2 regions of the Sinomonas sp. RB5 genome follow, and region 2 is predicted to be linked to the other one. Evidence: predicted binding sites of a transcription regulator. Region 2 holds the regulator's gene; the other holds the start of a gene.
The links. The regulator LexA, encoded in region 2, represses DNA repair genes until DNA is damaged. The targets are predictions, from matches to a motif close to TCGAACANNTGTTCGA.
Positions count from the first base shown of each region.

Region 1 (15,339 bases), on a different contig from region 2:
GCCTCGATGGTGCCGCTGCACGCGGCGATGGCGGCGTCGGCGTACGCCTCCTCGTCGTTGATCGCGTTGGGGAAGACCGCGCTGAATGTGTTCTGCTTCGCGCCGACGGCCTCGAGGCCCTCCGCCTTCTCCTGCATGAGCCGGTTGATGGTGACGACGACGGCGGACGAGTCCAGCCCGCCCGAGAGCGCGCTGCCCACGGGGACCTCGGAGTTCAGGCGGATCCGGATGGCCTCGGTGAAGCGGCGCCGGTACTCGTCGATGACCTCGGGCGTGTAGGGCGTGTTGACCTCGGCCAGCTCGGCGAGCTCTTCCCGCAGGCGCGTGAAGGAGGAGATGCGGAAGCGGCTCGTGGCGAGGTCCACCGTCATCATCTCGCCCGGGAGCAGCTTGCGGACGCCGTCGAAGAAGGTCTCCTCGGTGTCGTCGTGGATGCGGTACTGGAGGTACCGGTACAGGATCCGCTCGTTGGGCCGGGCCTCGACGAGCCCCGTGGCGAGGATCGGCTTGATCTCCGAGGCGAACAGCAGCTGGGGATCCTGCTCGGTGCCGGCATTGGCCCAGTAGAGCGGCTTGATGCCGAAGTGGTCACGGGCCAGGACCAGCTGGCCCCGGTGCCGGTCGAAGATGGCCAGGCCGAACATGCCGTTGAACCGGTCGAACGCCTCGGCGCCCCACTCCTCGTACGCCTGCAGCACCACTTCGGTGTCGGAGGCGGTGCGGAAGCTGCGGCCGGCCGCTTCGAGCTCGGCCCGCAGTTCCCGGTAGTTGTAGACCTCCCCGTTGTAGACGAGGACCGTCTGGCCGTCGGCACTGATCATCGGCTCCTGGCCGTGGGCGACGTCGACGATCGCGAGCCGCCGGTGCGCGAGCCCCACGCTGCCGTCGGTGAAGTAGCCCTCGCCGTCGGGCCCCCGGTGCACGATGCAGGTGTTCATCGCCTCCAGCAGCGATTCATCGAGCCCAGCGCCGAAATAGCCGGCGATTCCGCACATAGTGCTGTCCTCATCTGTTGTCCTGCGGGTCTGCGCTCCATGCTACCGGCGGGGCCCCGGGGAACCGCCGCGGAGGGTCCCGACTAGACTGTCACGGTGACATCGAACGCCCCGACCCCGCCGCAGCCAGCACCGGATCCCCGCCCAGCCCAGGACCAGGGCGCGCCCGTGGTCGGTGTGCTCGCCCTGCAGGGCGATGTGCGCGAGCATCTCGCGGCCCTGGAGCAGGCCGGCGCGCGGGCGGTCAAGGTGCGCCGTCCCGAGGAACTCGACGAGGTCGACGGCCTCGTGGTCCCCGGCGGGGAGTCGACCACCATTGACAAGCTGGCCCGTGCCTTCGGCATCGCCGAGCCGCTGCGGGCCAAGATCCGCGCAGGCTTCCCCGTGTACGGCTCGTGCGCCGGGATGATCCTGCTCGCCGACGAGATCGCGGACCCCACTCCTGATCTTGCAGGCAGGCCGCAGGAGTCGTTCGGCGGCCTCGACATCACGGTGCGGCGCAATGCGTTCGGCCGCCAGCGGGAGTCGTTCGAGACGGATCTGGACTTCAAGGAAGTGGACCAGAGCCGCGGGCCCGTCCACGCCGTGTTCATCCGCGGGCCGTGGGTCGAGCGCGTCGGCCCCGACGTCGAGGTCCTCGCCGAGGTCGATCCAGCGCACGCGTCGCACACGGCGACCCTCGGGGGCAGGTCTAGAATTGTCGCAGTGCGTTCTGGACGGCTGCTCGCCACATCGTTCCACCCCGAGGTGACGGGCGAGACACGGATCCATGAACTTTTCATCCGCATGATCAGAGGAGAAGCGTAGGCATGTCCGGCCACTCCAAATGGGCGACCACCAAGCACAAGAAGGCCGTCGTCGACGCCAAGCGTGCCAAGGCGTTCGCCAAGTACATCAAGACCATCGAGGTCGCCGCGCGCATGGGCGGCCCCGACCTCTCCGGCAACCCCGCGCTCGACCTCGCCGTCAGCAAGGCGAAGAAGAACTCGGTCCCCAACGACAACATCGACCGCGCCATCAAGCGCGGCGCCGGCCTGACCGGCGAGGCGATCGAGTACACCGAGATCATGTACGAGGCCCGCGGGCCGCAGGGCTCGGCGCTCCTCATCGAGTGCCTCACCGAGAACCGCAACCGCGCCGCGGCGGATGTGCGCCTGGCGGTCACCCGCAACGGCGGCTCCATGGCCGACCAGGGCTCGGTCAACTACCTGTTCGCCCGCAAGGGCGTCGTGGTCCTGCCAAAGAACGGCCTCTCCGAGGACGACCTGCTCATGGCGGTGCTCGACGCCGGTGCCGAGGAGGTCAAGGACGGCGGCGAGAACTGGATCGTCTACTCCGAACCCGCCGACCTCCAGGCCATCCGCGACGCCCTGACCGCGGCCGGCATCGAGTACGACACCGACGAGGCCGAGTTCGTGCCCTCGATGGAGGTCGACCTCGACGCCGACGGCGCGCGCAAGTTCGTGCGCCTCGTCGATGCCCTCGAAGACCTCGACGACGTGCAGAACGTGTACACGAACGCGGGCATGAGCGACGACGTCATGGCGGAGCTCGAGAACGACTGAGGCGTGAGTACCCCCGAGGCGCCCGGCGCGCGGACTGCGAGGCCGGGCGCCGGCCTGCGGGTGCTGGGTGTCGACCCGGGCCTGACCCGCTGCGGCATCGGCGTCGTGGACGTCGCCGCCGACCGCCGGGCGACCCTCGTCGCCGTCGGGGTGGTGGGGACGAAGGCCGACGAGCCTCTGGACGCGCGCCTGCTGGCCATCGCCCAGGCGATCGACGAATGGCTCGACCGCCACGAGCCGGAGGTCGTCGCCGTGGAGCGCGTCTTCTCCCAGCTGAACGTGAGCACCGTCATGGGCGTCGCCCAGGCCTCGGGCGTGGTGATCGCCGCGGCGGCGCGCCGCGGCATCCCGGTCGCGCTGCACACTCCCAGCGAGGTCAAGGCCGCCGTGACCGGCAGCGGCCGCGCGGACAAGGACGCCGTCACGCGCATGGTCACCAAGATCCTCCGGCTCGAGACGGCCCCGCGCCCGGCGGACGCCGCCGACGCCCTCGCGCTGGCCCTCGCCCACGCGTGGCGCGGCAGCGCTCCCGGCTCGCCCTCCGCTGCGGGACGCACGACGGCGATGCAGGCCACGGCGCTCACGGCCGCGCAGAGGCTGTGGCAGGAAGCCGAGGCGAAGGCGCGCCGCGGCCGATGAGCCGCGCACGCGCCGGGTGGCGGAAGGGCGAGCCGAGGCGAAGGCGCGCCGCGCCCCTTGAGGCGGGTCCACGCCGTCGCCCGCTAGAGTTCTCGTAGATATGTTCGGATCCAACGGCCACGGCAACGGGCAAGGCAAGGGGTATCGGTGATCAGCTTCCTCCGCGGTCCGGTCGCCCACGTGGGGCTGTCCTCGGGCGTGCTCGACGTCAACGGCGCGGGCATGGCGTTCTGGGCGACGCCCCAGACCCTCGCCGGGCTCAGGCTCGGCGAGGAGGCAACGGTCCACACCTCGCTCGTGGTGCGCGAGGACTCCCTGACGCTGTTCGGGTTCGCCGACGCCGAGGAGCGGGAGGTCTTCGAGGTGCTTCTGGGCGTCTCCGGGGTGGGCCCGCGGCTCGCGCTGGCCGTCCTGGCCGTCCACACCCCGGAGGCGGTCCGCGTCGCGGCGCACTCCGAGGACGCGAAGGCCTTCACCAAGGTGCCGGGGATCGGTCCGAAGGTGGGCGCCCGGCTCGTCCTCGAACTCAAGGGCAAGCTCGTGCCCCTCGGGACCGCTCAGGAGCCCGCGGTCGCCGCCGCGGGGGCCGAGGCGCCGTGGAAGGCCCAGGTCATCGAGGCGATGGCCTCCCTCGGGTGGAGCGAGAAGGACGCCGCCGCGAGCATCGAGAAGGCGATGGCCGACGCTCCCGAGGTCGCCGCCTCGGGAAGCGTCCCCGAGATCCTGCGGGCCACGCTGCGCTGGCTCGGCCAGGGCGCACGGGCGCTGAAGGCCGGCGCCCGTGGCTGAGCCGTCGCTGGTCGCCAGCCAGGAGGAGCCCGAGGAACGGGCCCTCGAGGCGGCGCTGCGGCCCAAGTTCCTCGACGAGTTCGTGGGCCAGGGGCGGGTCCGCCGCCAGCTCTCGCTGGTGCTCGAGGCGAGCCGGATGCGCGGCCGCACCGCGGACCACGTGCTGCTGTCCGGACCGCCGGGCCTCGGCAAGACCACGCTCGCCATGATCATCGCCGGCGAGATGAATGCTCCCCTGCGGATCTCCTCCGGCCCGGCGATCCAGCACGCCGGCGACCTCGCCGCGATCCTGTCCTCGCTCTCCGAGGGCGAGGTGCTCTTCCTGGACGAGATCCACCGCATGTCGCGTCCCGCCGAGGAGATGCTCTACATGGCGATGGAGGACTTCCGGGTCGACATCGTGGTGGGCAAGGGCGCGGGCGCGACGGCGATCCCGCTCGACCTGCCCCCCTTCACCCTCGTCGGGGCGACCACCCGGGCGGGACTCCTCCCCGGGCCGCTGCGGGACCGCTTCGGGTTCACCGGCCACCTCGAGTTCTACACCGTGGAGGAGCTCGAGCTCGTGCTGCGCCGTTCTGCGGGCCTTCTGGACCTGAAGGTGACCTCCGCCGGGTTCACCGAGGTGGCCGGGCGGTCGCGGGGCACCCCGCGCATCGCGAACCGGCTCCTGCGCCGGGTGCGGGACTGGGCACTCGTCCACGGCATCGAGCAGATCGACGCGCGCGCGGCGGGCGCGGCGCTGGACATGTACGAGGTCGACGCGCGGGGGCTTGACCGGCTCGACAGGGGGGTCCTGTCCGCACTCGTGACGAAGTTCGGGGGCGGCCCCGTGGGGCTGTCCACCCTCGCGATCGCGGTGGGGGAGGAACCGGAGACCGTCGAGACGGTCGCCGAGCCCTACCTGGTCCGCGAGGGCCTCATGGGCCGGACGCCCCGCGGGCGGATCGCCACGCCGCTGGCCTACGAGCACCTCGGCCTCCCGGTCCCGGCCAGCGCCCCGTTCGCCGAGAGCGCAACGCTGTTCGGTCCGGGCTCGGACGAGGCCGATGGATCGTTGGACTGATCGGGGCCGCCCTGCAGCGTGCCCTTAGACTGGGATCACACCCTCGCGTGGCCGAGGGCCCCTATGCCGCGCCCGGGACCCGCCCGAACGCTACCCGAGCCCCACACAGATTGGACCTTGTATGGACCTGATGACCATCCTCCTGCTGGCGGTCTTCGCCTTCTTCATCTTCACCATGTTCCGGCGGAACAAGAAGACGCAGCAGCAGCAGGCTGAGATGCAGTCCAAGTTCTCGCCCGGCGTGGAGGTGATGACGAGCTTCGGCCTCTACGGCCGGATCGTCTCGGTGAACGACGCCGAGAACAAGGTGGTCCTCGAACTGAGCCCCGGCAACGAGGCGACCGTCCACCGCCAGGCCGTGACCAAGGTCATCGAGCCCGCCGCCCCCGCGGCCGGCGAGCCCGCTGCCCCGCTGGCGGGCGAGGCCGCCCCCGAGGCCGGCGCGGCGCCGTCGTCCGGGATCACGCTCGGCAAGTCCGAGGAGGCGGCCCCCCGTCCTGAGGACCGGCTCGACGAGACGCCGGAGGAGACCCTGCGCCGCCTCAACGACGAAGGCAACACCAGCAAGTAGCCGAACGCGCCGCCCGGCCACCGCCGGGCGGCTCCGCGCCCACTGGGCGCCGTCCCCCATCGAAGGACCACCATGGCACGATCCCGCACGCGGCCGGGACTGAAGACCCTCATCTCACTCGGCGTCATCCTGCTCGCCCTCGTCGGCATCCTCGGCGGCGGAAAGCTGGCGGGCCAGGCATCCTGGGCGCCGAAGCTCGCCCTCGATCTCCAGGGCGGCACGGAGATGATCCTCGCCCCGAAGGTCTCGGGCGGGTCTCAGATCAACCAGGACCAGCTCAACCAGGCGGTCGAGATCATCCGGCAGCGCGTCGACGGCTCCGGTGTGTCCGAGGCCGAGATCAGCACCCAGTCGGGGCGCAACGTGGTGGTGAGCCTCCCGGGCACACCGTCCGCGGAGACGCGCCAGCTGATCCAGGCCTCCGCCGACATGAACTTCCGGCCCGTGCTCACGACCGGCGATCCCGCGGCGGTCCCGGCCGACCAGCAGCTCACGGCCGACAAGCTCCCGAAGCCGACGGCGGCGCCCAAGAACGCCAGCGACACCAACTGGATCACGGCCGACGTCTACAAGCAGTACGAGGCGCTCGACTGCACGAAGCCGCAGCCGGAGAGCACCCAGCGGTCCGACCCCAGCAAGCCCCTCGTGACCTGCGAGGCCGCGAACGGGACCCAGCCCGCGGTGAAGTACATCCTCGGCCCGGTCGAGGTCGTCGGCACGGACATCGCCGGATCCTCCTTCCAGCTGCAGCAGGGCCGCCAGGGTGCCGTCACCAACGAGTGGGCCGTGAACATCCAGTTCAACGACGCGGGCACGCAGAAGTTCAAGGCCGTGACGGAACGCCTCAACGGCTACTACGTGGCCAATCAGAACGACCCCAAGGCCCAGTTCGCGATCGTGCTGGACGACAAGGTCCTCTCGGCGCCCCGGACGCAGGCCGTCATCACTGACGGGCGGCCGCAGATCACCGGCAACTTCACCCAGCAGAGCGCCCAGGCGCTCTCGGACCAGCTGCGCTACGGCGCGCTGCCCATCAGCTTCGACATCCAGAGCGAGGACCAGATCTCGGCGACGCTGGGCACCCAGCAGCTCGAGATGGGCCTCCTCGCCGGTGCGATCGGCCTGCTCCTCGTGGTGGTGTACTCGCTCTTCCAGTACCGCGCGCTCGGGTTCGTCACCATCGCCTCGCTCGTGGTCGCCGGCGCGCTGACCTACCTCGCGATCGCCATCCTCGGCTGGACCGAGAACTACCGCCTGTCCCTGGCGGGCGTCGCGGGCCTCATCGTCGCGATCGGCCAGACGGCCGACTCGTTCATCGTCTACTTCGAGCGCATCCGCGACGAGCTCCGCGAGGGCCGGGGCCTGGTCTCCGCCGTCGAGAACGGGTGGAAGCGCGCCAAGCGGACCGTGCTTGCCTCCAAGGCCGTGAACCTCCTCGCCGCCGTGGTGCTCTACTTCGTCGCGGTCGGCAACGTCCGCGGCTTCGCGTTCACCCTCGGACTCACCGCGATCGCCGACCTCATCGTCGTCTTCATGTTCACCCACCCGATGCTGCAGGTGCTCGCACGCACGCGCTTCTTCGGCGAGGGCCACCGCTTCTCCGGCCTCGACCCGGAACGGCTCGGCGCCGTGCCCCTCTATCGGGGCGCCGGCCGGCTCCGCGAGGCCTCCGAGGCCGCCAGGGCCAACCTCAAGCCCAAGAACGCCGCCGCCGCGCGCGAAGCCGGCCGGCGCATGACCATCGCCGAGCGCCGCGCCGCCGAGGCCCAGAAGCAGTCCGAGATGACCGCTGCCTCCGGGCGGAGCGGCCGCGCGTCCAAGGGCGCGGGGGAGGAGAACTGATGTCCAACTTCTTCGCACGCTTCGGCAACGAGCTCTACACGGGCAAGCGCTCCTACCCCTTCGTGGAGCGCAAGAAGATCTGGCTCGGGGCGGCCGCGGTGCTCGTCCTCGTCTCGATCCTCATCCCGGTATTCACCGGCGGGTTCAACCTCGGCATCGAGTTCCGGGGCGGCAGCGAGTTCCGGGTCTCGGACACGGCCTCCACTGACGTCCACCGCGGCGAGCAGGCCGTGGACTCCGTGGCTCCTGGCAATCAGCCCCGGGTGAGCAACATCGCGCCCGGCACGATGCGGGTCCAGACGGAACGGCTCAGCGATACCCAGACCCTCGAGGTGAAGGGCAAGCTCGCGACCGCCTATGGCGTCGCCGCCGACCATGTGACGTCATCCTTCGTCGGGCCGACGTGGGGAGCGGACGTGTCCAAGCAGGCCCTGCTGGGCTTCGTCATCTTCGTGGCCCTCGCGGCCGTGCTCATGGCGCTGTACTTCCGCACCTGGAAGATGTCGCTGTCCGCGCTCACCGGCATGTTCGTCACGATGATCATCACCGCCGGGGTGTACGCGGCCAGCGGGTTCGAGGTGACCCCGTCGGCCATCATCGGCTTCCTGACCATCCTCAGCTATTCGCTCTATGACACCGTGGTGGTCTTCGACAAGATCCGCGAGAACACGGCGGACATCACGGCGTCGACGCGCAGGACCTTCGCCGAGGAGGTCAACCTCGCCGTGAACCAGACCCTCGTGCGCTCCATCAACACCATGATGGTCGCCGTGCTGCCCGTCGCCGCGATCCTCTTCATCGGTGCCGGCCTGCTCGGCGCAGGGACGCTGCGGGACCTCTCGCTCGCGCTGTTCGTCGGCATCCTGATCGGCACCGCCGCGACGATCTTCATCGCCGCGCCGATGTACGCGTGGCTGCGCGAACGGGAGCCCGGCCTCCGCAAGCAGGCGGAGCGCGTCGAGGCGCGTCGGTCCTCGGCGAACGCGGCCGTCTGAGCGGCCGCGCGGGGCATACACTGAGGGAATCCCGTCAACGAATGGAGGTCCCCTCGGTGGTGGAGCGTCCGACGTCCCAGGCCCCGGCAGGGGCGCCCGGTGCCGCGGGGAGCGGCGCCGGGGGCCCGTCGTCGCCCGCGCGCACGGCGTCCCCCGCACCGCAGGCCGCCCCGGCACCTGCCGGCGCGGGCGGGAACAGCCTGCTCGAGCGCCCTACGCTCGGCCGCCGGGACTGGTCCTTCGCGAGGCTGGCACGGCTGACCGGCCGCGGGCCGAGCGCCCACTCGCCGATCCTCGAGCCGCTGCTGCGCACCGTGCGCGCCAACAACCCGCGGGAGGACTTCGACCTCATCCAGCGGGCCTACGAGGTCGCGGAGCGCAGCCACCAGGGGCAGAAGCGCAAGAGCGGCGACCCCTACATCACCCATCCCGTCGCGGTGGCCACCATCCTGGCCGAGCTCGGGATGACCGGGACGACGCTTGCCGCGGCGCTCCTGCACGACACCGTCGAGGACACCTCCTACACGCTCGAGCAGCTGAAGAAGGACTTCGGGCCCGAGGTCGCGATGCTCGTGGACGGCGTCACGAAGCTCGACAAGGTCCAGTTCGGCGAGGCGGCCCAGTCGGAGACCGTGCGCAAGATGGTCGTGGCGATGGCCAAGGACATCCGCGTGCTCGTGATCAAGCTCGCGGACCGGCTGCACAATGCGCGCACCTGGCGCTTCGTCTCACCAGAATCCTCGGCCCGCAAGGCCCGCGAGACGCTCGAGATCTTCGCGCCCCTCGCGCACCGGCTCGGCATGAACACCATCAAGTGGGAGCTCGAGGACCTCTCCTTCGCGGCGCTCTACCCCAAGGTGTACGAGGAGATCGTGCGCATGGTGGGGGCGCGCACCCCGGAACGGGAGAAGCAGCTCTCGGTGATCCGCGCCCAGATCGCTGACGACCTGCGCGCGGCGAAGATCAAGGCCGAGATCACCGGCCGCCCCAAGCACTACTACTCGATCTACCAGAAGATGATCGTCCGCCAGAAGGAATTCGACGACATCAACGACCTCATGGGCGTCCGCGTCCTGGTCGACACGGTGCGCGACTGCTACGCAGTGCTGGGCACCCTGCATGCGCGGTGGAACCCGCTTCCGGGCCGGTTCAAGGACTACATCGCGATGCCCAAGTTCAACATGTACCAGTCGCTGCACACGACCGTGATCGGGCCGAGCGGGAAGCCGGTCGAGATCCAGATCCGCACGCACGACATGCACCGGCGGGCCGAGTACGGCGTCGCGGCCCACTGGAAGTACAAGGACCAGCCGCGCACGCAGAGCCACACGCCCAGCGGCAAGGCCTCCGAGATGGGCTGGCTCCGCTCGCTCGTGGACTGGCAGCAGGAGACCTCGGACCCGGGGGAGTTCCTCGACTCGCTCCGGTTCGAGATCAACGCGAAGGAAGTCTTCGTGTTCACGCCCAAGGGCGAGGTCATGGCGCTGCCCGCCGGATCCACCCCGGTGGACTTCGCCTACGCGGTGCACACCGAGGTGGGCCACCGGACCATCGGGGCCCGGGTCAACGGCAAGCTCGTCCCGCTCAACAGCGAGCTCAACCACGGCGACTGGGTCGAGATCTTCACCTCGAAGGCCGAGGGCGCCGGCCCGAGCCAGGACTGGCAGCACTTCGTCAAGAGCGCCCGGGCCCGCAACAAGATCAGGCAGTGGTTCTCGAAGGAGCGCCGCGAGGAGGCGATCGACAAGGGCAAGGAGCTGCTCACCCGGGCGATGCGCAAGCAGAACCTCCCGCTGCAGCGCCTGCTCAGCCACGACGCGCTGCTCGCCGTGGCCCAGGAGTTCCGCTACCAGGACATCGCGGGGCTCTACGCCGGCATCGGCGACGGCCACGCCTCGGCCCAGTCGGTGGTCGAGAAGCTGGTCGACAGCCTCGGCGGTGCGGCGGGTGCGGCCGAGGACATCGCCGAGACGATCGCGCCCACCAAGGGCAGCACTCCGCCCAAGTACTCCAACTCCGGCGTGATCGTGAAGGGCGTCGGCGACGTGTGGGTCAAGCTGGCCCGCTGCTGCACCCCCGTGCCGCCGGATCCCATCATCGGCTTCGTGACGCGCGGCTCCGGGGTCTCGGTGCACCGGACGGACTGTACGAACATCGCCACGCTGCGTGCCGAGCCGGACCGCATGGTCGACGTCGAATGGGCGCCCACCCAGTCCAGCGTGTTCCTCGTCGAGATCCAGGTGGAGGCGCTCGACCGCAAGAGCCTGCTCTCCGACGTGACCCGCGTGCTCTCCGAGAACCACGTGAACATCCTCTCCGCCCATGTGCACACGTCCACCGACCGGCTGGCCGTCTCGCGCTTCGCGTTCGAGATGGGGGACCCCAAGTACCTCAGCCATGTGCTGGGTGCGGTGCGACGGATCGACGGCGTATTCGACGTCTACCGCACCACCGGCAACCGGCGCCGCACCTAGCAGGAAGGCCCCCGCTCGGGCGGTCCGCCCGCCGTGCGGCCCTCCGGAGAGCCGAGCCGGCCGAGCACGCGTCGCGCCCTCTCCTTGTGGGGCTGCCGGGGCATCGCCTCGAGCCCCGCGGACACGAGGGCCGGGGTGAGTCCCAGGCCGGGATGGTCCAGCAGTCGCCGCAGCACGGGCAGCGCCGTGCGCTCCTCGGAGTGGAGCGCGAGGTCGATCGCCGTGCGGAGGCCGCTCGTGACCCTCAGTCCCGCGATGTCGACGACGTCGAGGTCCCCGAAGCGCACCTCGTGGACCAGGAGCCTGTCCCCGGTGCCGAGCCGCGCGAGCCGCCGGGTGCTCTCGACGAGCATGATTGGCCGCTCCGGCGCCGGCGCGCAGCCCAGGATCCAGGCCGCAGTCATCCGCCCCGCCACGGTCCGCTCGCGCACCCGCGGAGTGAGCGTCTGCGCCAGCGCCCGCGCCCTCAGCTGGGCCGTCGCACGCACCGCCGCGGGCACGTACACCTGGGCGAGGATCCGCCGGACCACCCCGTCGGACTCCATCGCCTGCAGTTCGACGGAGCTGAAGGGGAACCCGGCCGTGAGCACGGGCGGCCCGCCGAGGCCCGCGCCGCGGGGGAGGAGGGAATCTGGCATACGGTCATCATGCCCCGGCCTGCGGGCTGCGCGCGCGCCCGGGCCGATGCCTGTGGACAACGCCCCGCGGAGCGGACGCACTGAGGGCCCGGCACCGCACGATGGCGGTGCCGGGCCCTCAGGAGGACGGGGGGAGCCGGATCAGCCGAGCTCGTCCGCCGACTTCTTCAGCGTCGTGAGCCACAGGCGCCGCGCATCCAAGGCCTCCTGGGCCTTGGCGGTCGCCCGGGCGTCACCCTTCGACTGGGCCGCAGCGAGCTCCTCCTCGAGGCTCGTGATCGAGGCCTCAAGCTGGCTCAGGGCCGAGTCGGTGCGGGCCTTCGTCTCCGGATCCGTGCGGCGCCAGTTCTCGTTCTCGGCCTGCGCGACGGCGTCCTCGATGCGGCGGAGCCCCGACTCCATGCGTCCCATGTCGGCACGCGGGACGCGGCCCGCCTCCTCCCACCGCTCCCGGAGGGACTGGAGCGCCTTCTTGGCCGCGTTCAGGTCCTGCACCGGCAGGATCTGCTGGGCCTCGGCGAGGAGGGCCTCCTTGACCTTCAGGTTCGACGAGTACTCCCGGTCCACCGCATCGTTGGCGGCCTGGCGCGCCTCGAAGAACACGTTCTGCGCGGCCCGGAAGCGGACCCAGAGGGCGTCGTCCTCCTTGCGGCTCGCGCGCGGAGCGGCCTTCCACTCGTCCATGAGGCGGCGGTACTCACCGGCGGCCCAGCCCCAGTCCGTGGAGGTCTGGAGCGACTCGGCCTCGGCGATGAGGCGCTCCTTCACGGTCTTCGCCTGGGCGTTGATGCTGTCCAGCTGGGAGAAGTACGCGCGGCGGTGCCGGTCGAACTGGGTCCGCGCGGCGCGGAAGCGCTTCCACAGGGCGTCCTCGGCGGCGCGCCCGAGGCGCAGCCCCGACTTCTGGGAGGACTTCCACTCCTCGAAGAGCTCGTTCATCCGGGCCCCGCTCGACTTCCACTGCGTCCGCTCGGGGTCCTGGCCGCTGATCTGCTCGGCCTCGGAGACGATGGCCTCGCGCCGCGCGAGCTCCTCGGCCCGCGCAGCCTCATGCTGGGCCTTCTCGGCGGCCTCCGCCTGGATGAGGGACTGCTCGAGGGCGTCGAGGCGCCCCTCGGCCGCGCGGAGGTCGCCGACCATCGCCCGCTCAGCGAGCTGGGCCCGCAGATGGGAGGCGGCCTTGCGGACGTCGGCGACGGCAGCGTGGGAGGCGACCCGCTGCTCGAGGAGCCCGATCTGGGCCAGGACGTCCTCGAACTTGCGCGCGAAGTAGGCGAGCGCCTCGTCGGCGGAGACTCCCGGGTACTGCCCGACCGGATGCTCCTCGCCGTCGATGGTGAGGAAGACATGCCCATCGCCCTCGACCCTTCCCCACTTGGAGGCCTCGGCAAGCGAGACGGGCGCCGCAACGGGGGCGGCGACGACGGCGGGCGCCGGGGAAGGCGCCACCGGAGCGGCCGGCTTGAGCTTGGCCGCGAAGGCGGCGGGGGACGGTACGGACGCGGCCGTTGCGGCCGCGGTGTCGTCGGATTTCTGACTTTCGGTCACCGCTAGAACTCTTTCGATTGTGGTTTGTCCTTCGGAGGGGCTGCCGGGGTACCGGCAGCCCGCGTCACTTCACCGTGAACGAGTCTATCGTGACTGGCGTCACGGGAGCCCCGTCATTGCCGGTCTTGACGCCCTGGGCGGCAATCGCCTGGACGACGTCGAGGCCGGAGGTCACGTGGCCCACGACCGTGTAGCCGCCGGCGCTGTCCGAGGGAATGGTGGTGTCCTTGTACACGATGAAGAACTCCTGGCCGTTCCCGTAGGCGTTGCCCGCGGTCCGCGCGACCGCGATCGTGCCTGCGGGGTACTTGCCGTCTGCCGGCGTGTTCTCCAGCGGCCCCCAGGTGTAGGAGGGGTCGGAGGACCCGTCCGCCTTCTGGCCGCACTGCAGGAGGGCGAAGGACGCGCCGGTCGTGAGCCGGCCGCACTGCCGGCCGTTCAGCGTGCCTGCCTGCCCGAGGGACGAGAAGACGGCGGCGGCCTGGGGCGCCTTCGTGCCGTCGAGCTCGAACCCGACGGGCTTGCCGTTGAGGACGAGGCTGCCGGTGAACGTCTTCCCGGCGGCCGCTGCGGGCTTGGGGATCTGCGGGCCGTTGCTCTGGGCGGCGCTCGGCGTGGCCGACGGCGTGGGCGCCTCGAGCCCGGCCTGGGCGGCGGCGTACTCCGACGCGGTCGGGTTGGAGGCGAAGACCGTTCCCTGCAGCACGGCCGCGAGGACGACCGCGGCTGCGGCGGCCGTGGCGGCGATCGTGTTGTCGCGCCGGCGCCGTCTCTCCTTGCCCCTGCGCAGCTCGGCCTTCGCGTCCATGAGCTGGATGCGACGGCGGTCCTCACGCACGTTCCGCTTGGCCACCGGGCAGTCCTCCATCCGCACGCTCATCTCGGGGTGCCTGAACAGGCGCATAAACTTGTGCAGCAGTCAGTCTACGCACAAGGAGTTTGTCACCCATGGCACGTACCGCCTCGCTGTCCGGATTCCCCGAGTGGCTTCCGCAGGAGAGGCTCGTGGAGCTCCACGTGCTCGACACCCTCCGGCGCACCTTCGAGCTGCACGGCTTCGCCTCGATCGAGACCCGGGCGGTGGAGACCGTCGGCCAGCTCCTGCGCAAGGGCGAGATCGACAAGGAGGTCTACGGCCTCTCGCGGCTCCAGGACGACGAGGACTCGGCGAGCCGGGACGACGCGAATGCGCTGGCCCTCCACTTCGACCTCACCGTCCCCTTCGCGCGCTATGTCGTCGAGAACGCCGGCTACCTCGCGTTCCCGTTCCGCCGCTACCAGATCCAGAAGGTCTGGCGCGGCGAGCGTCCCCAGGAGGGCCGGGCCCGCGAGTTCACCCAGGCGGACATCGACGTGGTGGGCGACGGCGATCTCCCCTTCCGCTACGACGTGGAGCTGGCGCTGGTCATCGCGGAGGCGCTCTCCGCGCTGCCGATCCCGCCGTTCCGGCTGCGGATCAACAACCGCAAGCTGGCCGAGGGCTTCTACCGCGGCATCGGCCTGACCGACACGGCGGGCGTGCTGCGCAGCATCGACAAGCTCGAGAAGATCGGCCCGGAACGGGTCGCGGAGCTCCTGCAGGAGGAGCTCGGAGCCACGGCGGAGCAGGCGAAGGCCGCGCTCGAACTGGCGTCGATCCGCACCGAGGACACGTCCTTCGTCGAGCAGGTGCGCGCCCTCGGCGTGGAGGACGAGCTGCTCGCCGAAGGGCTCGCCGAGCTCGAGGAGGTCATCGCGGCGGCCTCGGCCGTCGCCCCCGGCAAGGTGGTCGCCGACCTGAGCATCGCCCGCGGCCTCGACTACTACACGGGCACCGTCTACGAGACCGTGCTCGTGGGCCACGAGCAGCTCGGCTCGATCTGCTCCGGCGGCCGCTACGACGCCCTGGCCACGAAGGGCACGCGGAAGTTCCCCGGCGTGGGGCTGTCGATCGGCGTCACCCGCCTCGTCTCCCGGATCCTCAGCCAGGGCCTGGCGACGGCGAGCCGCTCGGTGCCGACGGCGGTGCTCGTGACGCTCGTCGACGACGGCGCGTGGGCGGCCGCGCAGGGCATCGCCGCCAGGCTGCGCAGCCGGGGGATCGCGGTGGAGGTCGCCGCGAAGGCGGAGAAGTTCGGCAAGCAGATCAAGTACGCGGACCGCCGGGGGATCCCCTTCGTGTGGTTCACCCACGCCGACGGCACCCACGAGGTCAAGGACATCCGCTCCGGCGAGCAGGTC
Region 1 is NZ_JBSSGJ010000005.1:206,102-221,440, reverse strand. It holds gene asnB (asparagine synthase (glutamine-hydrolyzing)) at 1-995, opposite strand, end outside; gene pdxT (pyridoxal 5'-phosphate synthase glutaminase subunit PdxT) at 1,164-1,802, shown strand; gene ACVWWH_RS08455 (YebC/PmpR family DNA-binding transcriptional regulator) at 1,805-2,560, shown strand; gene ruvC (crossover junction endodeoxyribonuclease RuvC) at 2,615-3,199, shown strand; gene ruvA (Holliday junction branch migration protein RuvA) at 3,347-3,988, shown strand; gene ruvB (Holliday junction branch migration DNA helicase RuvB) at 3,981-5,051, shown strand; gene yajC (preprotein translocase subunit YajC) at 5,182-5,622, shown strand; gene secD (protein translocase subunit SecD) at 5,695-7,464, shown strand; gene secF (protein translocase subunit SecF) at 7,464-8,459, shown strand; gene ACVWWH_RS08420 (RelA/SpoT family protein) at 8,501-10,933, shown strand; gene ACVWWH_RS08415 (hypothetical protein) at 10,930-11,571, opposite strand; gene ACVWWH_RS08410 (DUF349 domain-containing protein) at 11,713-13,119, opposite strand; gene ACVWWH_RS08405 (peptidylprolyl isomerase) at 13,184-13,999, opposite strand; gene hisS (histidine--tRNA ligase) at 14,068-15,339, shown strand, end outside.
Region 1: ruvA (Holliday junction branch migration protein RuvA) is a predicted target of LexA. The motif match lies at 3,292-3,307, and genes of this name have one in related genera.

Region 2 (15,339 bases):
GGACCGGCCGGTGGACGTGGCCCTGGTCAAGGGCCGCTCCAACTACCTGTGCCGGCACAAGCTCGAGGGCGGGTTCCCGACCGACGAGCCGGCCGAGGGCCAGCTGTTCTCCCTCGGCGAGGACGCGGTGCCCCACCCGGGCGCCGGGCCCACGAGCCAGCTCGGCCGCGAGGTGCAGCGGCTGCGCGAGTGGTCCGAGGAGACCGAGACCGGGGACCGCGACGACCTCGTCCCCGGCGTCACCGACCGTGCATGGCGGCAGGTCTCCGTGACCGCCCTTGAGTGCCTCGGCGCGCAGAAGTGCCCCTTCGCCGCCGAATGCTTCAGCGAGCTCGCCCGCCAGCGCGGGGCCGAGGCCGACATCGTCGTGACCAACCACGCGATGCTCGCCATCAACGCCTTCGAGGGCCTCAATGTCCTCCCGGAATATGACGTGGTGGTCGTCGACGAGGCCCACGAGCTCGCCGACCGGGTGACCGGCGCCGTGAGCGCCCAGCTCTCCGGGCAGATGATTCAGGCGGCCGCCTCGAGCGCGCGCCGGCACTGCGCCATCTCGGTCGAGGCGCTCCAGGGCGCCGCCACCGCCCTGGAGCTCTCGCTCACCTCCGCACCTACCGGCCTCCTGGCGCGCGGCCTGAACGAGGAGCAGGCCCAGAACGTCGCGCTCGTCCGGGACGCGTGCCGCGTGGCCCTCTCCGACTCGAAGCCTGGGGAGTCGCAGTCGGCCGACGGCGCCCGGCAGGTCGCCCGGTCGCGGCTCATGGCCGTCCTGGAGGTCTGCGAGCGGCTCCTCGATGCCGAGGCCAACCGTGAAGTCGTCTGGGTCACCCGCCTGGGCGCCCCGGACCCCGTCACGGGCTACTCCGCGCCGGACGACGACGCACCGGCCATGCTCCACATCGCGCCGCTGAGCATCGGCGGCAGGCTCCGCGACGGGCTCTTCGACGGGCACACCGTGGTGCTCACGAGCGCGACGCTCGCGATCGGCTCCGCCTTCGAGCCCACCGCGGGCGCCCTCGGCCTCCTGGGCCCCGGCGCGCCCACCTGGACCGGCGTGGACGTCGGCTCCCCGTTCGACTACCCGAAGCAGGGCATGCTCTACGTCGCCCGGCACCTGCCCAAGCCCTGCCGCGGCGTCTCGCCCGAGGCGCTCGACGAGCTCGAGGCACTCCTTGCCGCCTCGCGCGGCGGGGCGCTGTGCCTGTTCTCCTCGCGGCGCGCGGCCGAGGAGGCCGCCGACGAGCTGCGGTCGCGGCTGGAGACCACGATCCTGTGCCAGGGCGAGTCCTCCATGAGCGCGCTCGTGAAGCAGTTCGCGGCGGAGCCGGACACCTGCCTGTTCGGGACCATGTCCCTCTGGCAGGGGGTCGACGTGCCGGGGCAGTCGTGCCGGCTCGTCGTGATCGACCGGATCCCGTTCCCGCGCCCGGACGACCCGCTCATGTCCGCCCGCTCCCGGGCCGTCGCCCAGGACGGGGGCAACGGCTTCATGAGCGTCTCCGCGACCCACGCGGCGGTGCGCCTCGCCCAGGGCGCCGGGCGGCTCATCCGCACGACCGCGGACCGCGGGGTCGTGGCCGTGCTCGACTCGCGCCTCGCCACCGAGCGCTATGGCGCCTTCCTGCGCGGGGCACTGCCGCCGCTGTGGGGCACCACCGACCGCCGCGTGGTGCTGGACGCGCTCGGGAGGCTCGCGCAGGCGGGCTGAGGCTGCGCTCAGACCGAGCGCAGCACCGAGACGACCTTGCCCATGACCGTCGCCTCGTCGCCCAGGATCGGCTCGTACCTGGTGTTCTGCGGCAGGAGCCAGGTGTGGCCGTCCCGCTGCCGGAACGTCTTGACCGTGGCCTCGTCGTCGAGCAGGGCCGCGACGATGTCGCCGTTCTCGGCGCTGTTCTGCCGCCTGACGACGACCCAGTCTCCGTCGCAGATGGCCGCATCGATCATCGAGTCGCCCTTGACGCGGAGCATGAACAGCTCCCCGTAGCCCACGAGCTGGCGGGGGAGCGGCATGACGTCCTCGACCGCCTGGTCGGCGAGGATCGGGCCACCGGCAGCGATGCGGCCGACGAGCGGGACCATGGCCGTGTCCGCTGCGGACGCCATGGTCTCCAGCGTGGCCCCGCCGGCGCCGAGCAGCGCCGCGGCACCCTCGCCGCTGACGCTGAGCTCGCCCTCGTCGAGGGTGAGCGGCATCAGGACCTCCATGGCGCGCGGACGCTTCGGGTCGCGCCGCAGGTAGCCGAGCTTCTCCAGCTGCGACAGCTGGTGCGTGACGCTCGAGAGGCTCGCGAGCCCGACCGTGTCGCCGATCTCGCGCATCGAGGGCGGGTACCCCTTGAGCTGTACCGAGCGCTGGATCGTCTCGAGGATCCTCTTCTGGCGCGCCGTCAGCCCTTTTGCCGCCTTCGTCCGTGGTGCCATGCCGTCCCTGTCCCTTCGCCGCCCGCGCCTCCGCGCGGCCTGTGCCGGCTCGGGACCAGAACTGTCGGACCCCCTCCGCACCATGTCTCCATGGCCTCGAAAGGGAGCAGCCGGTCCGAAGGTTCGTGCCCGTGCCCCGTGCTGCTCCCACCGTAGGACAGTTGTGTGCACCTTTCAAACACATGTTCGAGCGAGTCTGGACATTGTTCGTGGACAGGTGCTAGGAAGGAACCAAGCAGTTCGAAGATGCATTCGAAAAAGCTGCACCTCCGAGTCCCGCTCCTGCGCCGGAGCTTCGAAGAATCGAAGCCTGCCGCGCCGCCGGACCCGGGAGGTGCAGGGGAAGGCAGACCATGGCACACGCGATCCATCTCGGCCCCCTCGCGGCACCCCGCGCGGCACGGACCTCCCGCACGCCGCTGCGCCTGACGCGGCGGGGGCGCATCGTCCTCGTCGTCGTCCCGCTGTTCCTGGCAACGCTCGCGATGCTCATCGCATGGGCGGCCCTCACGGTGCCGGCCCAGGCGGGCGCGGCGCCCCTCACCGGCCCGGGGGCCACCGTGACCGTGACGGTGCAGCCGGGGGAGTCCCTGTGGACGATCGCCGCCCGGCGCGTGCCGAACCAGGACCCGCGGGTCACCGTCAGCCAGATCCAGGACCTCAACGGCCTCACCGGCGTCCGGGTGCTCCCCGGCGAACAGATCCTCGTCCCGGTCCTCAAGTAGCCGCAGGGCCGCTCCGGTGCCGGGCGTCACGAACGTCCCGTCCTGCCGCCTCCGAATGGGGTGCGCCGAGGGCGCTGGCGTAGGCTGGAGCGGTGGACGACCAGCTTCAGCGACTCAACCGGCTCCCTCTCCGCGATGACCTCCGCGGCCAGCATCCGTACGGCGCGCCGCAGATCGATGTCCCCATCCAGCTCAACGTCAACGAGAACACCCACGGCGTTCCGCAGGACGTCCAGGATGCCATCGTGGAGGCCGTCCGCGGAGTCGTCGGGGGCCTGAACCGGTATCCGGACCGTGAGTTCACGCGGCTGCGGGAGGCCCTTGCCGAGTACCTCGGTCACGGCCTCGCCCCGGAGCAGCTCTGGGCCGCCAACGGGTCGAACGAGGTGCTGCAGCAGATCCTCCAGGCCTTCGGCGGCCCGGGGCGATCGGCCCTCGGCTTCCCTCCCACCTACTCGATGTACCCGCTGCTCGCCGCCGGGACCGGCACCGCCTACCTGAAGGGCACCCGCCAGGAGGACTTCGAGCTCACCGCAGCCTCGGCCGCGCGCCAGGTGCGCGAGCTCGCCCCGAACATCGTCTTCCTGTGCTCGCCCAACAACCCGACCGGGACGGCTCTCGGCCTCGACGTGGTCGAGGCCGTCTACGAGGCGGGCGAGGCGAGCCAGGCCATCGTCATCGTCGACGAGGCGTACGCCGAGTTCGCCCAGCTCGGCACGCACAGCGCCCTCACGCTGCTGCCCGGCCGCCCCCGGCTGATCGTGACGCGCACCATGAGCAAGGCCTTCGCCCTCGCCGGCGCACGCTTGGGCTACCTCGCCGCCGCCCCCGAGGTCATCGACGCGCTGCGCCTTGTCCGCCTCCCGTACCACCTCTCCGCCGTCACCCAGGCCACGGCGCTCGCCGCGCTCGAGCACCGCGCCTCGCTCATGGCCGAGGTCGAGGAGATCAAGCACCAGCGGGACCGCATCGTGAAGGAACTGGCGCGCATGGGCCTCACGCCGGCGTCCTCGGACTCGAACTTCGTCTTCTTCACAGGTCTCGACGACCCGCAGAAGATCTGGCACGGCCTGCTCGAGGCGGGCGTGATCGTGCGCGACGTCGGGATCCCCGGCAGCCTGCGGGTCACCGCGGGCACCGAGCGCGAGACGAGCGCGTTCCTGACACGGCTCGAGGAGCTCCTCGCCGCGGACGGCCGCCTGCCCGCCGCCTAGAATAGAGAAGCACCCCCCGCAGACGCCTGATCGAAGGACACACACCCATGAGTACCGAGCTGCAGACCGCGCCCGTGACCCAGCGGACCGCGCGGATGGAGCGCACCACGAGCGAGTCCTCGGTCCTCGTCGACATCAACCTCGACGGCACCGGCCGCTCCGACATCTCCAGCAGCGTCCCGTTCTATGACCACATGCTCACGGCCCTGTCCAAGCATTCGCTGATCGACCTGACCGTGAAGGCGACCGGGGACACGCATATCGACGTCCACCACACCGTCGAGGACATCGCGATCACGTTCGGCGAGGTCCTCAAGCAGGCGCTCGGGAACAAGGCCGGCATCCGCCGCTTCGGCGAGGCCTCGGTGCCGCTCGACGAGGCGCTCGCGCACGCGGTCGTGGACGTCTCGGGGCGCCCCTACCTCGTCCACAGCGGGGAGCCTGCGGGCCAGGAGTACCACCTCATCGGCGGCCACTTCACCGGCTCGCTCACGCGCCACGTGTTCGAGGCCATCACCCTGCACGCCGGGATCTGCCTGCACATGAACGTCCTCGCGGGCCGCGACCCGCACCACATCGTCGAGGCCCAGTTCAAGGCCTTCGCCCGGGCCCTGCGCGCCGCCGTCGAGCCGGACCCGCGCATCGGCGACGCCATCCCGTCCACGAAGGGGGCCCTGTGACCGCGGCGCCCGACGCCCTTCCCACCGCCCCCGAGGGCACCCCGGGCGCGGTCGTCGTCGACCCGAGGCACGCCGCGGAGAAGGTGCCGGACCCGCACGGCCGGCCCACCGTCGTCGTGCTCGACTACGGATCGGGGAACGTCCGCTCCGCGGTCCGCGCCCTCGAGCGCGCCGGAGCGGCCGTCACCCTGAGCTCGAAGGCCGAGGACGCGCTTGCGGCGGATGGCCTCGTCGTGCCCGGGGTCGGGGCCTTCGCGACCGTCATGAAGGAGCTCGCCGCGGTCGACGGACTGCGGATCATCGGCCGCCGCGTCGCCGGGGGACGGCCCGTCCTCGCCATCTGCGTCGGCCTGCAGGTCATGTTCGAGCGCGGCATCGAGCACGGCGTCGAGGCCGAGGGCCTCGGCGAGTGGCCCGGCACGGTCGAGCTCCTCCCCGCCGAGGTCGTCCCGCACATGGGCTGGAACACCGTCACCGTCCCCGAGGGCTCGAAGCTCTTCGCCGGGGTCGAGAACGAGCGCTTCTACTTCGTGCACTCCTACGGGGTGCAGTCGTGGGACTTCGAGGTGGCCCAGCCGCGCATGGCGCCCCCGCTCGTGACGTGGAGCGAGCACGGCGCGCCGTTCATCGCCGCGGTCGAGAACGGCCCGCTGTGCGCCACCCAGTTCCACCCCGAGAAGTCGGGCGACGCCGGGGCCCGGCTCCTGCGCAACTGGGTCGAGTCGCTCACCAGGCCCGCTGCCGGGGCGTCCTGACGCATGTGGTCCGTGCTGCTGTTCGGCCTCGCGGGGCTGCTGGTCGGCGGTGCCGTCTCGTTCCGCCGCCAGGGACTGCCCAACTGGACTTGGATCGCCTTCGGGGCGCTCGCCGCAGCCGCCCTCGTGGCGGCCTACCTGCTGACCCTGCCGGCCGCGTGAGCCGGCGGAGACGACATTGAGGGAGACACCATGACCGACCAGGCCCCCGTCCTCGAACTGCTGCCCGCCGTCGACATCGTCGACGGCCAGGCCGTCCGGCTCGTCCAGGGCGAGGCCGGCAGCGAGACCGGCTACGGCTCGCCGCTCGATGCAGCCCACGCGTGGCAGGACGCCGGCGCCGAGTGGGTCCACCTCGTGGACCTCGACGCGGCGTTCGGCCGCGGCGACAACCGGGCGCTCATCGCCGAGGTCGTGCGCGGCCTCTCGCTCAAGGTCGAGCTCTCCGGCGGCCTGCGCGACGACGCCTCCCTCGAGGCGGCGCTCGAGCTCGGGGTGGCCCGGGTGAACCTCGGCACGGCGGCGATCGAGGATCCCGAGTGGACGGCCAAGGCCATCGCCCGCCACGGCGAGCGGATCGCCGTCGGCCTCGACGTGCGCGGCACGACCCTCGCCGGCCGCGGCTGGACCAAGGAGGGCGGGAACCTCTGGGAGGTGCTCGCCCAGCTCGAGGACGCCGGCTGTGCCCGCTACGTCGTCACGGACGTCACCAAGGACGGCACCCTCCGCGGGCCCAACGTGGAGCTCCTGCAGCAGATGTGCGCCCGCACGGACAAGCCCGTCGTGGCCTCCGGCGGCATCTCCAGCCTCGAGGACCTCCGCACCCTGCGGACCCTCGTGCCCCTCGGCGTCGAGGGCGCGATCGTGGGCAAGGCCCTCTACTCCGGCCAGTTCACGCTGCCGGAGGCGCTCGACGTCGCCGGGCGGCGCTGAATGGCCGGGGCGCACGACGACGGCCCGTCGCCTTCGCCGGAACGCCACCTTCCCGGGCACATCGCCGCGGCGCTCGCCCGCGCCGGCCGCCCAGCCGACTCCGCCGGCCAGCCCTGGGACGGGCGCGACCTGAGCGGCGACGGCAACCCCCTCCACCAGTTCGACGCCGACGAGGGCCGCCCGGACCCCGCCGTGGCCGCCGCGGTCGCCGACCTCGTGGCGGGCACCGGGAGCGAGGCCGGCATCCACCGCGCCCTCGCCGGAGCGCGCGTGTTCGTCGCCGTCGTGGCCAGCCTGGCCGAGGGAGGCCTCGGCGAGCACGGCTTCGCCGAGGACAAGGAGGCGGACATGGCCCTCGTGACGGTCGCCGCCCCGGACGGCCGCAAGGCGCTGCCGGTCTTCACCTCCGTCGAACGCCTCGAGGCGTGGCACGGGGACGCCCGCCCCGTCGCGGTGTTCGCTCCCCGCGCCGCGCTCTCCGCCGTCTCCGAAGGCGCCGAGCTGCTGGTGCTCGACCCGGGCGCTGACGTGACCCTCGTGCTGCGGCGCCCCGCGGTCTGGGCGCTCGCCCAGCAGAAGGAATGGACCCCCTCGTACGCGGACCCTTCCCTCGTGGACGAGGTCGAGAAGGCCGCCGAAGGGCTCTCCCCGGTGCGCGGCATCGCGATCTCCCCGGGCGCAGGGGTGGCGTCGAGGGACGCGGCGGGGCGCATCGTCGCGGGCGGCGGCCCGGGGCCGGAGCTGCGCCTGACGGTCTCCCTCGCACCGGGTTTGCCAGCGGAGGCGGTGCGTGAGACGGTGTCAGAGCTGAACGGCAGGCTCGCCGTCAGCACCCGCTTCGCGGAAGCCGTCGACTCCATCGAGGTCAAGGTCCGCGCCGCGGACGGCTGAGTTCCGCCCTGCCACCGCCGGGCGGTGCACGCGGAAGAGGAACCCATGGACTTCGCCCAGTACGGGCACCTGTGGCGCCGGAAAGAGGTCCGGCGCCTGCTGCTCGTGGCGATGGTCGCGCGGCTCCCGCACTCCGCCGCCGGCGTGCTCCTGACCCTGCACGTCGTCCAGACACTCGGCCTCGGGTACGCGGCCGCGGGCGCCGTGGCGGCGGTACTGACGATCGGGATCGCCCTCGGTGCCCCGTGGAGGGGCCGCCGGGTCGACACGGCGGGACTGCGGCCCGCGCTCATCCCCTCCATCGTGGCGGAGGCGGTCGTGTGGGGCGTCGCCCCGCACCTGGACTACCCATGGCTGCTCGTCGCGGCGCTCGTGGGCGGCCTCTTCGCCCTGCCGGTCTTCTCGGTGGTGCGCCAGTCCCTCGGCGTCATGACCCATGCGGGGCAGCGCCGCACCGCCTTCGCCCTGGACTCGATCTGCACCGAGGTCACCTTCATGGTGGGCCCCGCCCTCGCCGCCTTCGTCGCCGTCGACGTCTCCACGGTCTGGGGCCTCATGGGGGTCGGCGCCTCGGCAGCGCTGGCAGGCCTCGCCCTGCTGTGGTTCAACCCGCCCACCCGCACGGGGCAGCCCGGAGCGGTTCCGGTCACCGACGCTGACGGCGCGGAGCTCGTCGAGGTGGCCTCCGGGCCGGAGTCGGCAGAGTCTCCCGCGCCCACCGAGGTCGCTGCCGGCCAGGCGGACGGAGCGTCGGGCCTGCGGCGCCTCCTCGGCCGGGTTCCCGGCGGTCCCGCCTGGGCCGGCGTGGCGGTCATCGTGGTGATGGCGGTCGCGTTCGGCGCAGGGATGGTCCTCTCCGGCACCGATGTGGGGATCGTCGCGATCCTGCGCGAGCATGGCGAAGGGGGCCAGCTCGGCGTCGTGTTCTTCTTCTGGTGCTTCGCCTCCCTCGTCGGAGGCCTGCTCTATGGGGCGATGCACCGGCCCATCTCGCCACTGGTCCTGCTCATGGCCATGAGCGTGCTGACCATCCCGATGGGCCTGGCCCACGACACGCTGACCCTCAGCCTGCTCTCGGTGCTGCCCGGGCTCCTGTGCGCACCGACGCTCTCGGCCGCCTCGGAGCGGGTCGCCGAGCTCGTCCCGGAGCGCCGCCGCGGCGAAGCGATGGGCTGGTACGGGTCCGCGCTCACCGCGGGGACCGCGCTCGGATCGCCGCTGACGGGCACCATGATCGACACGGTGGGCCCGTGGTCCGGCTTCGTGGGCATCGGCGCCGCGGGGACCCTCCTGTGCCTGGGCGGCATCATCGCGCAGAGCGCACGACGGCGCCGCTCGCCGCAGTCGGTCGGCTGACCGCGGCGAGCGCCCGTCGCTAGTTGACCGGGCCCGTGTACTTCTCGCCCGGGCCCTTGCCCGGCTCGTCCTGGATCACGGACGCCTCGCGGAAGGCGAGCTGGAGGGAACGGAGTCCGTCGCGCAACGGCCCGGCGTGCTGCGAGCCGATCTCGGGGGCGGCCGCGGTCACGAGCCCCGCGAGCGCGGTGATGAGCTTGCGGGCCTCGTCGAGGTCCTTCAGCTCGGCCGCGTCCGCACCGTCGGCCAGCCCGCACTTGACGGCGGCCGCGCTCATGAGGTGGACCGCCGTCGTCGTGATGACCTCCACGGCCGCGACCTCCGCGATGTCGCGCACCCGGGCATCCACGTCCGGGGTGCCAGCGGGGTCTGCGTCGAAGCTGTGGCGGTGGGCGCCATCGGAGGGCATGGGGGCGTTGGGGGTGGTGCTGCTCATGCTGATAAGCTTGGCACAGACCGACTGGATGTCGTTATTCACGTGTGAGCCGTTCGACAGCCCGGCCAGCACCCCCACAGGGCGCTGGTGAGGGTTTTCGTGCGCCTACCCTGTATACTCGACTGACAGTTTGCAAGCGGAGATCACCTCCCACCTGTCGGCGTCCGGGCCTCGCGGCCGGAAAGCTGCCGGGTACTCAGGTTGGCCGGCCCGGCGCACGTCGGGCCGAGCAGGCTCGCCCCGACGGGGAGGGCGCCATCCGAGGCCTCCGATTGCACCGGCAATCGGGGGCCTTCCTTGTTGCCGGGGCACTTCCGTCACATGTACAGGAGCTTGAACATTAGCGATCCACGCATCAATGAGCGAATCCGCGTTCCCGAGGTTCGCCTCGTAGGCCCTGCGGGCGAGCAGGTGGGCATCGTACGCATCGAAGATGCGCTGCGACTGGCTACGGAGTCAGACCTCGACCTCGTCGAGGTGGCGCCCCAGGCCAAGCCACCGGTATGCAAGCTGATGGACTTCGGCAAGTACAAGTACGAGGCTGCGGTCAAGGCACGCGAGGCGCGGAAGAACCAGACGAACACCGTTCTGAAGGAGATCCGGTTCCGCCTCAAGATCGACAAGCACGACTACGAGACGAAGAAGGGCCACGCGCTCCGCTTCCTCGGTGCCGGCGACAAGGTCAAGGCCATGATCCAGTTCCGCGGCCGCGAGCAGCAGCGCCCCGAGATGGGCATCCGGCTGCTCCAGCGGTTCGCGGAGGACGTCGCCGAGGTCGGTTCGATCGAGTCGTCGCCCCGCATCGACGGCCGCAACATGGTCATGGTGATCGGCCCCCTGAAGAACAAGGCGGAGGCGAAGGCGGAGGCCCGCCGTGCGGCGCAGCGCGCTGCCGACAAGGCCAAGGCCGAGGAAGCGAAGTCCGCCTCGGTCACCGCCGGGCAGGCGCCGCTGACCCAGTCGCTGGGCGACGCGATCCCCGCCGAGTTCCTCCAGGCCGCCCAGGCCCGCGAGAACGCGGAGCCGGAGGCAGCCCCCGCCGCAGCGGAGGCTCCCGAGGAGTCCGTGGCCCAGGCAGCGGAGCCCGCCGAGGCGCCGCAGGCTGAAGCCCCCAAGGCTGAGGCCCCGAAGGCTGAGGCTCCGAAGGCCGAGGCCCCGAAGGCTGAGGCTCCGAAGGCCGAGGCCCCGAAGGCCGAGGCTCCGAAGGCTGAAGCCCCCAAGGCTGAGGCGCCCAAGGCTGAGGCCCCGAAGGCCGAGGCGCCCAAGGCCCCTGCGCCCGCGCAGCCGGTCGCGCCGAAGCCCGCAGCCGAGGCCGCCCCGAAGCCTGCCCAGTCGGCCCCACGGCCGGCGGCGGCGCCCAAGCCGGTGGTCCCGAAGCCTTCGGTCCCCAAGCCGGGCGCGCCGCGCCCGTCGTCGGCGGCACCGAAGCCGTCCGCCCCGAAGCCGACGGCGCCCCGGCCGTCCGGCCGCCGGGGCAACTAGACCAGACCTGGCCGGGCCGGTCCGCTCGCTCCTGGTGAGCGGACCGCCCGCCGAGTCCGCCGCCGCAGGCCCAGCCTGCGGGCGGCACGCAACGAGTCGGCCTGTGCGAGCAGGCCGCCAACGAAATCCGCGGCCCCGTGCCGCGGGAAGCAAAAGGAGATCGGTTCCCATGCCGAAGATGAAGACGCACAGCGGCGCCAAGAAGCGCTTCAAGCTGACCGGTTCCGGCAAGCTCAAGCGCCAGCAGGCCAACCGCCGCCACTACCTCGAGCACAAGCCGACGACGCTCACGCGCCGCCTCGCGGCGGACAAGATCGTCTCGGGCGGCGACGCCAAGGTCATCAAGCGCATGCTCGGCATCTGATTTCTTCCACCCACCGGCCCTGAGAGGGGCCACGAGCCATCCCGGCCGGGCAGAGCCCGGGTGTCTGGGAGAGATTCAAAAGGAGTACGCACGTGGCACGTGTGAAGCGGGCAGTCAACGCCCTGAAGAAGCGCCGTACCGTCCTCGATCGGGCGTCCGGCTACCGTGGTCAGCGCTCGCGCCTGTACCGCAAGGCCAAGGAACAGCTGCTGCACTCGTTCGTGTACAGCTACCAGGACCGCCACAAGCGCAAGGGCGACTTCCGCCGCCTGTGGATCCAGCGCATCAACGCTGCCTCCCGCGCCAACGGCCTGACCTACAACCGCCTCATCCAGGGCCTCAAGGCCGCTGAGGTCGAGGTCGACCGCCGTATGCTCGCCGAGCTGGCTGTCTCCGACGCCGCCGCGTTCGCGGCCCTCGTCGAGGTTGCGAAGAAGGCCCTCCCGGCCGACGTCAACGCTCCGGTCGCCAAGTAGCCCCGAGAGCAGCATCGCCCAGCGCCCGCGCAGCCCAAGGCTGCGCGGGCGCTGCCGCGCTCCCGGCAGGATCGGGCTCGCTAGAGTTGGTCCGTGATACCGAGTCCGACCATGACCAACCCCCGCGCCGACCGCGTCCGCGATGTCGCGAAGCTGGCCACGCGGGCGGCGAGGAACCGCCGCCGCCAGTTCCTCGCCGAGGGGCCGCAGGCCGTGCGCGAGGCCCTGCGCCTGGACGCCGATCGGCGCGCCGAGGGGGGCGCGCCGATCGTCGTCGAGCTCTACGCGAGCGAGTCCTGTCTCTCCCGCCATCCCGAGATCGCCCATCGTGCCGAGGCCACCGGCCGGCTGCGCCTGGCGGACGACGACGTGCTCGCGGCCATGGCCGACACGGTGAACCCGCAGGGCATCGTGTCCGTCTGCACCATGCTCGACGTTCCGCTCTCCGCTGTCCTGGCTGAGCAGCCGCGGCTGCTCGCCGTCATGTGCCGGGTCCAGGACCCGGGCAACGCGGGGACGATCCTGCGCGCTGCCGACTCCGCCGGCGCCTCCGCGGTGGTCCTCACGGCGGGGAGCGTCGACATCTACAACCCCAAGGCCGTCCGCAGCACGGCCGGCTCGATCTTCCATGTGCCGGTGGTCATCGGCGTCGACCCCGCAGCGTTCGCTGCCGAGGCCCGCGGGGCGGGCCTGAAGATCCTTGCCGCCGACGGCGCCGGTCCGCTCGACCTCGACGGGCTCCAGGACGCCTCGGCCGCGCGGAGGGCCGGCGGCGAGGGGACCGCGGGGGATTACCGGCTCGAGGACCCGACCGCCTGGCTCTTCGGCAACGAGGCCCAGGGGCTCAGCCAGGCCGAGAAGGACCTGGCCGACCACCGCGTCGCCGTCCCGCTCTACGGGCGGGCAGAGAGCCTCAACGTCGGCACCGCCGCGACAGTCTGCCTGTATGCGAGCGCCAGGAGCCAGCGGCGCTGAGCCGGGGCAGATGCCCGTAGGGTAGGACGGAGCCGTCCGTGCGCACCTCACGGCAGCGGCTGCACATCAGTCTGGGCTCTGCAAGGAGGGGACCATGTCGTCCGGTGGTGGGACCAAGGCCGTCGTTGCCGCACTGGCAGCAAACCTGTCGATCGCGGTGATGAAGTTCCTCGCGTTCGCGCTCACGGCATCCTCGTCGATGCTCGCCGAGGCGATCCACTCGGTCGCAGACTCCGGCAACCAGCTGCTCCTCCTCCTCGGGGGCAAGCGCGCCCGCAAGCAGGCGAATCCCGAGCACCCCTTCGGGTACGGGCGCGAGCGGTACATCTACGCGTTCATCGTCTCGATCGTCCTGTTCAGCGTCGGCGGACTGTTCGCCCTCTTCGAGGCCTGGGAGAAGTTCAAGGACCCCCATGGCATCGAGGGCCCGTGGTGGTGGGTGCCGCTCATCATCCTCGTGGGTGCAGCGACGGCGGAGGGCCTCTCCTTCCGCACCGCGGTCAAGGAGGCGAATCAGCTGCGCGGCCGCCAGTCGCTGGTGGCCTTCGTGCGCAACGCGAAGCAGCCCGAGCTGCCCGTCATCCTCCTCGAGGACTTCGGCGCGCTGCTGGGCCTCCTGTTCGCCCTCGCCGGGGTCTCGCTGACACTCGTGACGGGCAACGGGCTGTGGGACGCCGCGGGGACGGCCATGATCGGCCTGCTCCTCGTGGTGATCGCCGCCGTGCTCGCCCTGGAGACCAGCTCGCTCCTCCTGGGCGAATCGGCCACCCGGTCCGACGTGCGGCGCATCGAGGCGGCCATCACCGCGGACGGGACCCGGATCATCCATCTGCGCACCATGCACCTCGGCCCGGAGGAGCTCCTGGTCGGCGCCAAGATCACCGTGGCCCGCGGGGCGAGCGGGGCCGAGATCGCGCGGACCATCGATGAAGCCGAGGCCCGGATCCGCTCATCCGTCCCGAGCGCACGGGTCATCTACCTCGAGCCGGACATCCACCGTGACGGGGACGCGCAGCCGTCCGCCGTCGCGGAACGGCCCGCCGGATAGCGCCGGGGCGCGGTCAGCGCGCCCGGCGCCGTTCGAGGGCGCCGCTCAGCAGCGCGATCCCGAGGCCGAGCACGGCGAGGCCCGCTCCGACGTACGCCGGCGCCACGAAGCCCCACCCCGCCGCGATGACCACGCCTCCGAGGAACGCGCCGAGGGCGTTGGCCACGTTGAGCGCCGAGTGGCTCAGCGAGGTCGCAAGGGTCGCGGCGCCCGGCGCCGAGTCGAGCAGGCGCGCCTGGAGCGCGGGGATGAGGATCGAGCCGGAGCCGCCCACCACGAACACCATGAGCAGGGCGAGCGGCCACACGGGGGCGGCGAGCCCGTAGAGCACCATCACCCCGGCCACGGCGGCGAGAGCCCAGTAGATCGTGCCCATCACGGAGCGGTCGGCGAGACGGCCGCCGGCCATGTTGCCCACGACCATGCCGAGCCCGTACAGGGCCACGACCACCGGCATCAGCGCCTCCGGCAGTCCGGCGACGGACGTCATCGTATGGGCGATGTACGTGTAGGTGGCGAAGAAGCCGCCGAACCCGACCACCCCGACGGCGAGGGCGAGCCACAGCTGCCCGCGCCGGAGGGCGGAGAGCTCCCGGCGGATGCTCGCCTCGGGGTGCGGCGGCTCGTACGGCACGAAGCGGGCGACCATGGCGACGCACGCGAGTGCGATCGCCGCGGTCACCACGAACAGCAGGCGCCAGCCGAGGGACTGCCCGAGCCAGGTCGCGGCGGGCACACCGAGGACGTTGGCGATCGTCAGGCCGGACATCACCGTGGCGATGGCCCAGCCCCTCTTGGTGGGTGCCACGAGCGAGGCGGCGATGACCGCGGCCGTGCCGAAGTAGGCCCCGTGCGGAAGGCCCGCCGCGAAGCGGGAGACGAGCATCGCGCCATAGTCGGCGGCCACGAAGGAAGACAGGTTGGCGACGGCGTAGAACGCCATGAGGCCGAGGACCAGGGCCTTGCGCGGCAGCCGGGCGCCGATGGCCGCGAGCAGGGGCGCCCCCACCACCACGCCCAGGGCGTAGGCGGAGATGAGCTGGCCGGCCTGCGGGGTGCTGATCGCGAGCCCGCGCTCGATCTCCTTGAGCAGTCCCATGGTCGCGAACTCGACCGTCCCGATCGCGAAGCCGCCGAGCCCGAGGGCCAGCATGGCCCAGAAGAGGGGCTTCGGCGCGAGCAGCGTGGAGCGATGTCCTCGCGCGGTGCCGCTGCCGGCGGGGGCGCCGGCGGAGGGGCCCCCCGCAGCGGGCGCCGCGGGGGCCTTCAGGGGCATGGACGATTCGGGCGTGGGCACGGTGGCAGTCCTCGTGTCGGGGCCGGATGGGGGTGTGGGGAGGAACGCCGTCGGCCCTCGTCTCGTGCCAACAGTACGGGAGGCGCTCCCATTCCGCCCGGCCCCTAGACTGGGCCCGTGCAGACGCAGACCCACGGAGCCGGCCCCCGGCTCGTCCAGGTGGTCGGGGGAGCGATCGTCGACTCGCTCGAACGGCCCACGATGCTCCTGGCGGCGCGCAGGACGGCGCCACCGGCCTTCGCGGGCCTGTGGGAGTTCCCAGGGGGCAAGGTCGAAGACGGCG
Region 2 is NZ_JBSSGJ010000004.1:33,304-48,642, reverse strand. It holds gene ACVWWH_RS06460 (ATP-dependent DNA helicase) at 1-1,708, shown strand, start outside; gene lexA (transcriptional repressor LexA) at 1,717-2,424, opposite strand; gene ACVWWH_RS06450 (LysM peptidoglycan-binding domain-containing protein) at 2,778-3,149, shown strand; gene ACVWWH_RS06445 (histidinol-phosphate transaminase) at 3,242-4,363, shown strand; gene hisB (imidazoleglycerol-phosphate dehydratase HisB) at 4,411-5,043, shown strand; gene hisH (imidazole glycerol phosphate synthase subunit HisH) at 5,127-5,798, shown strand; gene ACVWWH_RS06430 (hypothetical protein) at 5,811-5,960, shown strand; gene priA (bifunctional 1-(5-phosphoribosyl)-5-((5-phosphoribosylamino)methylideneamino)imidazole-4-carboxamide isomerase/phosphoribosylanthranilate isomerase PriA) at 5,991-6,731, shown strand; gene ACVWWH_RS06420 (SseB family protein) at 6,732-7,622, shown strand; gene ACVWWH_RS06415 (MFS transporter) at 7,668-8,978, shown strand; gene ACVWWH_RS06410 (DUF1844 domain-containing protein) at 8,998-9,414, opposite strand; gene infC (translation initiation factor IF-3) at 9,736-10,896, shown strand; gene rpmI (50S ribosomal protein L35) at 11,066-11,260, shown strand; gene rplT (50S ribosomal protein L20) at 11,353-11,736, shown strand; gene ACVWWH_RS06390 (TrmH family RNA methyltransferase) at 11,848-12,711, shown strand; gene ACVWWH_RS06385 (cation diffusion facilitator family transporter) at 12,806-13,759, shown strand; gene ACVWWH_RS06380 (MFS transporter) at 13,773-14,912, opposite strand; gene ACVWWH_RS06375 ((deoxy)nucleoside triphosphate pyrophosphohydrolase) at 15,174-15,339, shown strand, end outside.